4 regions of the Glutamicibacter sp. 0426 genome follow, and region 3 is predicted to be linked to each of the others. Evidence: riboswitches for the same ligand, from Rfam matches in the RefSeq annotation. Region 3 holds a riboswitch; each other region holds the start of a gene.

What was found. A riboswitch is a leader RNA that binds a small molecule or an ion and turns the genes downstream of it on or off. The one in region 3 is predicted to bind thiamine pyrophosphate.
Region 1: it holds a riboswitch for thiamine pyrophosphate, as region 3 does, so the genes downstream of both, thiO (glycine oxidase ThiO) here and thiC (phosphomethylpyrimidine synthase ThiC) in region 3, are expected to answer to the same signal.
Region 2: it holds a riboswitch for thiamine pyrophosphate, as region 3 does, so the genes downstream of both, BKX98_RS00140 (ECF transporter S component) here and thiC (phosphomethylpyrimidine synthase ThiC) in region 3, are expected to answer to the same signal.
Region 4: it holds a riboswitch for thiamine pyrophosphate, as region 3 does, so the genes downstream of both, thiM (hydroxyethylthiazole kinase) here and thiC (phosphomethylpyrimidine synthase ThiC) in region 3, are expected to answer to the same signal.

The regions. Positions count from the first base shown of each region.
Region 1 covers NZ_MPBI01000001.1:341,970-344,162, forward strand. The annotation lists gene BKX98_RS01690 (GNAT family N-acetyltransferase) at 1-423, opposite strand, end outside; gene BKX98_RS01695 (DUF4440 domain-containing protein) at 460-873, opposite strand; TPP riboswitch at 953-1,057, shown strand; gene thiO (glycine oxidase ThiO) at 1,055-2,182, shown strand; gene thiS (sulfur carrier protein ThiS) at 2,179-2,193, shown strand, end outside.
Region 2 covers NZ_MPBI01000001.1:27,365-29,557, reverse strand. The annotation lists gene BKX98_RS00145 (ATP-binding cassette domain-containing protein) at 1-665, opposite strand, end outside; gene BKX98_RS00140 (ECF transporter S component) at 662-1,270, opposite strand; TPP riboswitch at 1,333-1,453, opposite strand; gene BKX98_RS00135 (DUF4235 domain-containing protein) at 1,538-1,780, shown strand; gene mnhG (monovalent cation/H(+) antiporter subunit G) at 1,841-2,193, opposite strand, start outside.
Region 3 covers NZ_MPBI01000001.1:183,529-185,721, forward strand. The annotation lists gene thiC (phosphomethylpyrimidine synthase ThiC) at 1-1,099, opposite strand, end outside; TPP riboswitch at 1,095-1,202, opposite strand; tRNA gene BKX98_RS00850 (tRNA-Thr) at 1,479-1,550, opposite strand; tRNA gene BKX98_RS00855 (tRNA-Thr) at 2,103-2,174, shown strand.
Region 4 covers NZ_MPBI01000003.1:543,169-545,361, reverse strand. The annotation lists gene BKX98_RS10850 (hypothetical protein) at 1-584, shown strand, start outside; gene BKX98_RS10845 (GntR family transcriptional regulator) at 581-949, shown strand; TPP riboswitch at 984-1,078, shown strand; gene thiM (hydroxyethylthiazole kinase) at 1,068-1,862, shown strand; gene thiE (thiamine phosphate synthase) at 1,855-2,193, shown strand, end outside.

The DNA.
Region 1 (2,193 bases), 160 kb from region 3:
TCCAGCAACCAGGAACTTACCGCGCTCGACACCCTCGCGCAGGAACCCGTTGCATTCGGCAACACGCTTCGATCCAGGATTGTTCGCCCGAAGACCTAGTTCCAAACGGTACAAACCGAGCTCGCCAAACAGGTGGTTCACCAAAGTAGCCACTGCGCGAGTGGCCAGAGACCTCCCGCGGTAGTCCTGGTTCATCCAATACCAAACCCATGCGTTCTGATTGGCTGGATCGACAGTATCGCAGACCAAACCGACCAGCCGGTCTCGATAGGCGATGGCCAAAGCCTGCTGCCGTTCGCCGGCCTCCATCAGGGCACGCACGTACGATGCGGCCTTTTCCGGAGTGTCGGCATCTCCTTGGCGATCCATATCGGCATTGGAGGAAAAGGCTTCGAAAACAGCTTCGGCATCCGATTGGCGCAGCCTGCGAACCGAGAAATCGTCGTCGACTAATGCGGCCTAGTTCGGTTCTGCAAAAGAAAGCTGCCGCGCAGCGGGCGTGCCCTGATGGAAGAACAGCTGCCAGCGATCCTGCTCATGGATCCACAGCGAACTGCGCTCGCTGGCGGATCCCGATAGCAACCTCCAGCGCAGAAGCACCGCTTGATCGGCAACCTGGATTGCCACGGGGCTGCCGACTTCCCGAGATCCGGAATCCCGTTCCGGCTCCTGGGCCAGCTGGGCAATGATCGACTCGCGATCGTAGACACGGCCGCTGGCACCCACTTCGGAGAACTGCGGATGCAAGTACCGTTCCAATTGCCTTCGGCTATGGCGCTGGCTGGTTTCCAAGAGCTCCTGCTCCAACGAAATGATCGTGTTGGACAACGCAGATCCCTGGGGAAGCACGCGGGGGAAGTCATGAGATGCCATGTCAACTAGTACATCACAGAAGATGACGGAGCTGCGGTTGCTCCAGTTCGACTTTATGAGCTGGATCATGCCTATAATCGCAGTACTCCGCGGGAGCCTGAATCGACCAGGCTGAGAGGGCACCGAGCCGACCGCTACACCTGATGCGGGTCATGCCGCCGTAGGAAGGATGCGTGCTCTCGTGCATGTGAATATTGTTGGCGCCGGAATCATCGGCCTGTCAGTTGCGTTCGAACTGGAATCACGGGGACATACTGCCACCCTCATCGATCCAGCACCAGGCCAAGGTGCAAGCTACGCGGCAGCCGGAATGCTGGCCCCGGCAGCTGAAACGGTCTGGGGCCATGGCCCGCTTCACGAGCTGCTTGCCGCCTCGAATGCCGCCTATCCAAAGTTCATTGAGCGCATCGAATCCGTGACCGGGCAACGCCCGGACTACCTGCAGAACTCAACCCTCGTCGTCGCGGCCGAACCGGCTGACCGCGAAGCCCTGCATGAGCTGGCCGAACTGCAAGCCTCCCTCGGCCTGTCAGCGGAAAAGCTCTTGCCCAGCCAAGCCCGCAAACTCGAACCAGCCTTGGCCGCGAATATAGCAGGCGCAGTCCTATGCCAAGATGACCACCAAGTCGACCCACGGTCAGTCGTCAAAATCCTGCTTGATCACCTGCGTGGCCGCCTGATCGAGGAGCGGGCGCAGGCGCTGGTGGGCGACGGGAGCCGAACCAACGCGGTACGCACCGCATCGGGCAAGATCCTCGAAGCGGATCAAACCATCGTGGCCACCGGACTGGGCACCATTGACGGCCTGGACCGGGTGCCGGTGCGCCCCGTCTACGGAGATATTCTCCGGATCCAGGGGCCAGCCGGTCCGCCATTGATCACCCGGACCATCCGCGGCATCGTGCACCGGGAGCCGGTGTATCTCGTGCCGAGAAAGGACGGCAGCCTCGTGCTCGGAGCCAGCGTCCGGGAAGACCGCCAGCCTGCAGTGAACATCGGAGCCATGCATTTGCTGCTGGACAATGCGCGAAAGCTCATACCCGGCATCAGCGACTGCACGCTGAACGAGGCAACTGCCCGGGCCCGTCCCGCCACTCCCGATGACCGTCCGCTGCTGGGGCGCATTGACCCGGGCCTGGTGCTTAGCACCGGATACTCCCGGCACGGAGTGCTGCTGGCTCCGCTGGGCGCAACACTCACCGCTGATCTCATTCACGGCTCTGAAACCCATCCGTTGCATCAGGCTGTGAATCCACACCGCTTCGCCACAGCAACCCAGACCACCCACCGAACGGAGCAGCACCCATGAAAAGCATTGGC
Region 2 (2,193 bases), 160 kb from region 3:
ATATGCTCTGCCCAGGCTTCGAGCCGATGCTCAACCACAACCAGCGTGGCACCGGATAGCTTCGCGGCGTTCAGCACCGCATCGCGCAACGGCCCGATGCTCTGCGGGTCCACGTTGGCGGTCGGTTCATCGAGCAGCATGAGGCCGGGTTCCATGGCCAGGATGCCAGCCAGGGCCAAGCGCTGCTTCTGCCCGCCGGAGAGCTGCTGGGTGCGGTGGTCGAAGGACAGCGCGCCCAATCCGACCGCGTCCAGCACTTCGGGGATCCGCTGGCGGATCACGCCCGGATCCATCCCGAGGTTCTCCGCTCCGAAGGCCACATCATCGGCGACCCTGCTTTGCACGACCTGGGTTTCCGGGTCCTGCTGCATCAAGCCCACCGGGTGGCTCCGGCTGAACGCATCGTTGCCATCAATCAGCAGCTGGCCGGCAAGCTGCTGATCCTCATCGGCTTCCAGCAGCCCGGCCATTGCATGCAGCAACGTCGACTTGCCGGCACCGGATGGACCGAGCAGCAGCACCTTTTCACCGGCGTGGATCTGCAGATCCAGCCCCGAGATGGCAGGTTCCTGCCGCTCCGAGTGCTGCCAGCCGAAACCAGTTGCGGTGATTGACGCTCCGCGCTGGGTCAGCGAGGCGGCATCGGAATTGGCAACTGAACTCATTTTGCGGTTTCCAGGTGTGCACGCCGGCTCGCCAGTGCGCTCAGGGCACCGGTCTTCGCCAGTCCGCGCGTGGCCAGCCAGGACAGCAGCCCGGCGATGACCAGACCGGAAACACCGGTGGCGATCACGTGGAAGATCTTCATCCCGGCGGTGTACTCGACGTAGTAGGCCAGGATGTATGCCTCGGTAATGCCGGCGAACAGGCCGGAGAACAGGCCTGCCAGAAGTGCCACGCCCAGGTTCCACTTGCGGTAGCGGAATGCCGCGAAGACCAGCTCCGCGCCCAGGCCCTGGACCAGGCCGGAGATCAGCACGGTCAACCCGTAGTGCGAGCCGAGCAGCGCTTCAACCACGGCGGCCAGCAGCTCGCAGTAGATCGCGGCGCCAGGCTTGCGGATAATCAATGCGCCGAGCACCGCGGGGAACAGCCACATGCCGGTGAGCAGCGCGGTGGCTGGAGGGAAAGCCGCGAAGGCCAGCGAAAACAGGCCGTAGCCGGCACTCCATGCCCAGAAAATGACTCCTGAAGCCACGGCGATCACCGATGCCACGACGATATCGACGACACGCCAGCCGGTACGATGCTTCGAAATTGTTTCGTTCATTGTTGGTCCTCCTGTGGAAAGGAGGGGGGATGCACGGAATGAGGGCATGCTGCGCCTATCCGCATCCGAGATGCTCGACTTCCTTCGCCGGTACTAGCCGGGGCAGGTTCGAGGGTCTGCGATCCATCGCACTCTCAGCGTCCTGCGACTTCGTAGAAGTCTGACGCTCCCCTGTCGGAATAATTACTGCTCCCCCACCATACCGCAGGTATGCTGGGCAGAGGAACGATGTGTCACGAGCTTGATCGCGAGGAAAAAATGGATAAAGTGCAGAAACTTGTCACTACCGGCATCACCGTTGGCGCGGGCATGCTCGGTGGCAAGCTGGTTGATTTCATTTGGTTGAAGGCAACTGGCAGCAAAGCGCCACGCAAGGGCACCGAGGAAGCGGCTGAAGCGTCCTTCCGCCGCGCATTGGGCTTCGCGATCGTCTCGGCCCTGGTGGCAGCGATCATGCAGACCGTGGCCGACCGCAGCGCCAACAAGGTTGTTGCCAAGTTCACCAAATAGGCTTCGGCGGCAAGCCGAGAGCGGGAGCAGTTCAGCTGAACTGCTCCCGCTCTTTTCGCATTACTTGTCCTCTGGCGCTTCGGCCTTGGACATCGGTGTTGCTCCGGTGGGCGGTGCGCCGTTGACCTTGTTGACCACAAGGCTGAGCTCATCGGAGAACAGGGTTTCCTTGGCCGCGTGCTTGGTGCGGTAGCCGGAACGGCCGATCATGTGGGCGGAAACCGGCGCTGTCAGCAGCTGCATGCCCCAAGCCAACGCGAGGACCGGGATGACCGCCCAGCTGCGCAGGTAGATGGCCAACCCGGCGAAGATCAGCAGGAAGCCGAGCACCTGCGGCTTGGTGGCCGCGTGCATGCGGGTGAGCATGTCCGGGAAGGTTAGCAAGCCGATGCCTGCGATCAAGGACATCAGGC
Region 3 (2,193 bases):
CGTACTGCCAGGCGCGCTTGGTCAGCTCGGCCAGGGTATCCAGCTCGGCGAATTGCGCTGCGTCGTTCGCATCCGCGATGGAGCCCGGGCGCAGCCCGTCGCCCAGCGAGAAGGCCACGTCGTACTGAGCGAAGATCTCGCACAGCTCATCGAAGTGGGTGTAGAGGAAATTCTCCTGGTGGTGCGCCAGGCACCATCCGGCCATGATGGAGCCGCCGCGCGAGACCATGCCAGTGACCCGGTTGGCGGTCAGCGGGATGTAGCGCAGCAGCACACCGGCATGGATGGTCATGTAATCCACGCCCTGCTCGCACTGCTCGATGACGGTGTCGCGGAAAATCTCCCAGGTCAGCTTGTTGGCTTCGCCATTGACCTTCTCCAGCGCCTGGTAGATCGGCACGGTGCCGATGGGCACGGGGGAGTTACGGATGATCCATTCGCGGGTGGTGTGAATGTCCTCTCCGGTGGACAGGTCCATCACCGTGTCGGCACCCCATTTGGCGGCCCACTGGAGCTTGGAGACCTCTTCAGCGATGGAGCTGGTCACCGCCGAGTTGCCGATATTCGCATTGATCTTGACCAGGAACGCCTTGCCGATGATCATCGGTTCGGATTCCGGATGGTTGATGTTTGCCGGGATGATGGCTCGTCCGGCGGCGAGCTCGCTGCGCACCAGCTCGACATCGCATTCCTCGCGCAGCGCCACATAGCGCATTTCCGGGGTGATGACCCCGGCGCGCGCATAGTGCATTTGCGTCACGCGGGCTCCTCCAACGGCCCGCAGCGGAGGGGCCGAACGTCCAGCCCATTCCGCGCTGGCCGTGCCGCGGCGGACCGCTGAGCGCCCGTCGTCGTGCAGATTGCGCTCGCGGCCGGCATAGGTTTCCACATCCCCGCGCTCCCGGACCCATCGCTCGCGGAAGGGTGGCAAGCCCTGGGTCGGTTCGCTTCCCGGTCCGCTGGTGCGATACACCGACAGCGGCTCGTTGGGCTTTCCATTGGGGGAGTCTGCCAGATGGATCTGCGTGACGGGAACAGAAATTCCCGCAGATTCGCGGTAGGCAAGGGTGTGGGCAGGGTGCTGTTCAAATTGTTCCACTTGGAAACTCACTTCCTTCGCCGGCATTACCCGGACAGGTTCAACGGTCGCGGACGGCGATAGCCCGATCTCAGCCCTTGCCAGGGCACCCGTGTGGTCGCGAACAACTTAGCACGCTTGGGAGGAGGAAACGCAAATCCAGTGGTCAGAACAGTGACATCAAGTCAGGATACGGGCACTGGCCCCGGCGGCAGGAGATAGTTTCTGGAAGCGATCAGTCTCTTGCGGCGCGAATACGGAATCTGGGAAAAGGGCGTGGCAGATAACTGGCGAAGCAGCGCGGGCGCAGGCTGAAGCGATGGCCGCGCGATGGGGCACTGAGAGCGGTAGATAAACGAAAAGAGAAGCAATCTGGAACCAGATTGCTTCTCTCATTTCGAGCCCCCTGCCGGAATCGATCCGGCGACCTCGTTCTTACCAAGAACGCGCTCTACCACTGAGCTAAGGGGGCAACAGGTAAATACTTTACACAGGTTTTCGAGGTTTGCAAAATCTGCCGGGGATTTGTTGCTGACATCACAATGTTCCTAATCAAGACGGAAATGGAGGTCGGTGAACGTAGGGGGATTCTGCGCCCGCAATAGCTTGCCTTCATGCCACTGAATTCCGGTTGCCGCACGTGGTGGAGAGTTCACCCACCGGATGCCGCGCACCCAGCCGGATGTCGCGCACCCTTCCGGACGACCCGTGGCCCTGGAGTTCGGGGGGCAGGGGGAGTGTTCTCTTCTGGAGTATTTGTGTTGGAAGATTTGCCGGCTACCTCAAGGGAATTCGGCGCGGAACTCTATCCTGTAAGCCTGAGCGAAGCGGCGATTGACCGCGAGGGGCAACCCAGTGAGCATCGTCACCAGAACACTTTTTGTCCCAGCCTTCGTCCCTGATTGTCTTCAAGGTCTGGCTAAAACCGTTTTGACTAGCAGTTTTATGGAAATCCCCGGGCGCTTTCCAGATCGGTTTGCCGATTTTTCTTTGCCGGGAAATGCGTGTAGAGTATTTACTCGTTGCCCCCTTAGCTCAGTGGTAGAGCGCGTTCTTGGTAAGAACGAGGTCGCCGGATCGATTCCGGCAGGGGGCTCTGAGTGAGAAGCTTTCTT
Region 4 (2,193 bases), on a different contig from region 3:
TCCTGCCCGTGGATGAGGAATTCCGGATGCCGACCAATGAACGAACTACGTGGATCCTGGTGCTCTTTGCCGGTGCGGCATTGCTCTACATCGTGCTCAATACGCTGTATCTGGGCTACGCCAGCAAGGTGGCTCGGCAGGCGAGTGCAGCACCAAAGCATCATGCACCCCTGCCCTTGTGGTCCTACATCGCCGCTGGCTTGCTGGTTGCCATCTGCGCTTACCTGCTATTGGATCCACCGCTGGAGACGCTGTGGGGGTTCGCTCCTCCGAACCGGGGACTAGTCATCGGGCTGTTGCTGCTGCTTGCGGCGGCGCATATGGGCTTCATCTGGTCCTGCCGCCGGGCGACTATTCCCTGGGCCGTCTCGCCAGCTGAAGAAATCTGGTATCGGCGGGTTCTGGAGCTGCGGTCGATGCGCGTTGCCACCAGCGCTGTGCTTGCCATGCTGCTGATTGGCTACGGCTTCCCTGCAGGCCTGGGGCTGTTTGCACTTCTGGTCTTCGTTGTCCCAGCGGTGATTTTCCTGGAGCGTCCTGGTACCGCGATGGTGCGTGCACAGCAGCCGACAGCAGCATCATGAGCACACAAATCAGTGTCGACCTCGCGGCGGCCACTGCACCCTACGAGCAGATCCGCTTGCAGATCGCCTCGCTGATCACCCTGGGAGAATTGCCCGCAGGCAGCAAGCTGCCCACCGTGCGCGCACTGGCCACCGACCTCGGCGTTGCTGCCGGAACGGTAGCGCGTGCCTACAAGGAACTGGAAGCCGAAGGTCTGATCACCTCCCGGCGGCGGGCCGGCACAGTGGTCAACGAACGGCTTCGGCCGGTGGATGCCAGCGAAGACCTGCTGGCCGCGGTGGATCACCTCTGGGCGCTGGCAGCCGCCCAGCAGGTCGATGCGGCCACGCTCAAGGCCTTGGTGGCGCGGCGCGAGCGTAAGTAACTTGTCCTTGGAACCGCTTGTGCGTACGCTCTATGGCAGTGACACGGGGTGTCGGAACAACCGACTGAGATGAGACCCGTTGAACCTGATCTAGTTCACGCTAGCGGAGGGATGTCGCATGGCTTTGCATGCAGTTGCCCAAGAATACCGGCAACAATCACCTTTGGTTTTCTGCCTGACCAACACCGTCGTAGCAAATTTCACCGCCAATGTCCTGCTGGCATCCGGCGCGTCCCCGGCCATGACGGATCTGCCCAGAGAGGCCGGCCCCTTCGCAAAGGCGGCTTCCGCCGTCTTGGTGAATCTGGGAACTCCGAGCACCGAGCAGCTGGCCGCCATGGAAGAAGCCGTGCAATCGGCGAGCGCAGCAGGCACCCCGTGGATCCTTGATCCGGTAGCGGTCGGCGCCCTGCCGGTGCGCACGGATTTTGCGCGGCGCATTGCCAGGCAACGCCCGGCCCTGATTCGCGGCAACGCCTCGGAAATCCTGGCACTGGCCGGACGGCAATCGGCTTCACGCGGTGTCGATGCCTTGGATGACGTCTCTGCCGCCTTGGCGGCTGGACGCGATCTGGCCCAGCAGCATGACTGCGTGGTGGCCATTTCCGGCCAGTCCGATGCCATCATCGATGCCGCGCGGACAGTCCTGGTGCACACCAACGGCATCGGCTTGACGCGGATCACCGGCGGCGGCTGCGCGTTGGGCGCGTTCTGCGCCGGCATGATTGCGGTCCACGATGACCCGTTCGAGGCCGCCATCGCGGCCCACGGCTTCTACGGGCTGGCCGCTGAAAAGGCCCTGGAGAACAGCACAGGTCCGGGCAGCTTCGCCGTCGCATTCATTGATGCGCTGTCCGCAACCGATCCAGAAGAACTTAAGACTTTGAAGCACGAGGAACTGAACCATGCATGATTACGGAGCCTACCTGGTAGCCAATACTGCCAGCTGCACCCCGCGCAGCACCCTGGAAGTGATCGAAGGCGCCGTCGCCGGAGGAATCCAGTGGATCCAGCTGCGCGCCAAGGATGAAACCGCCCGGGAATTCTTCGAGCTGGCCTGCGCGGCCGCCAAGCTCACCGAGGGCAAGGCCCAGTTGCTGATCAATGACCGCATCGACGTCTACCTCGCGGCGCGGGCTGCCGGTGCAGCCGTGAACGGCATCCATATCGGGCAGAAGGATGTGCCGGTGCAGTTGGCCCGGCAGATCATCGGCGAAGGCGTCATCGGACTGAGCGCTTCCAGC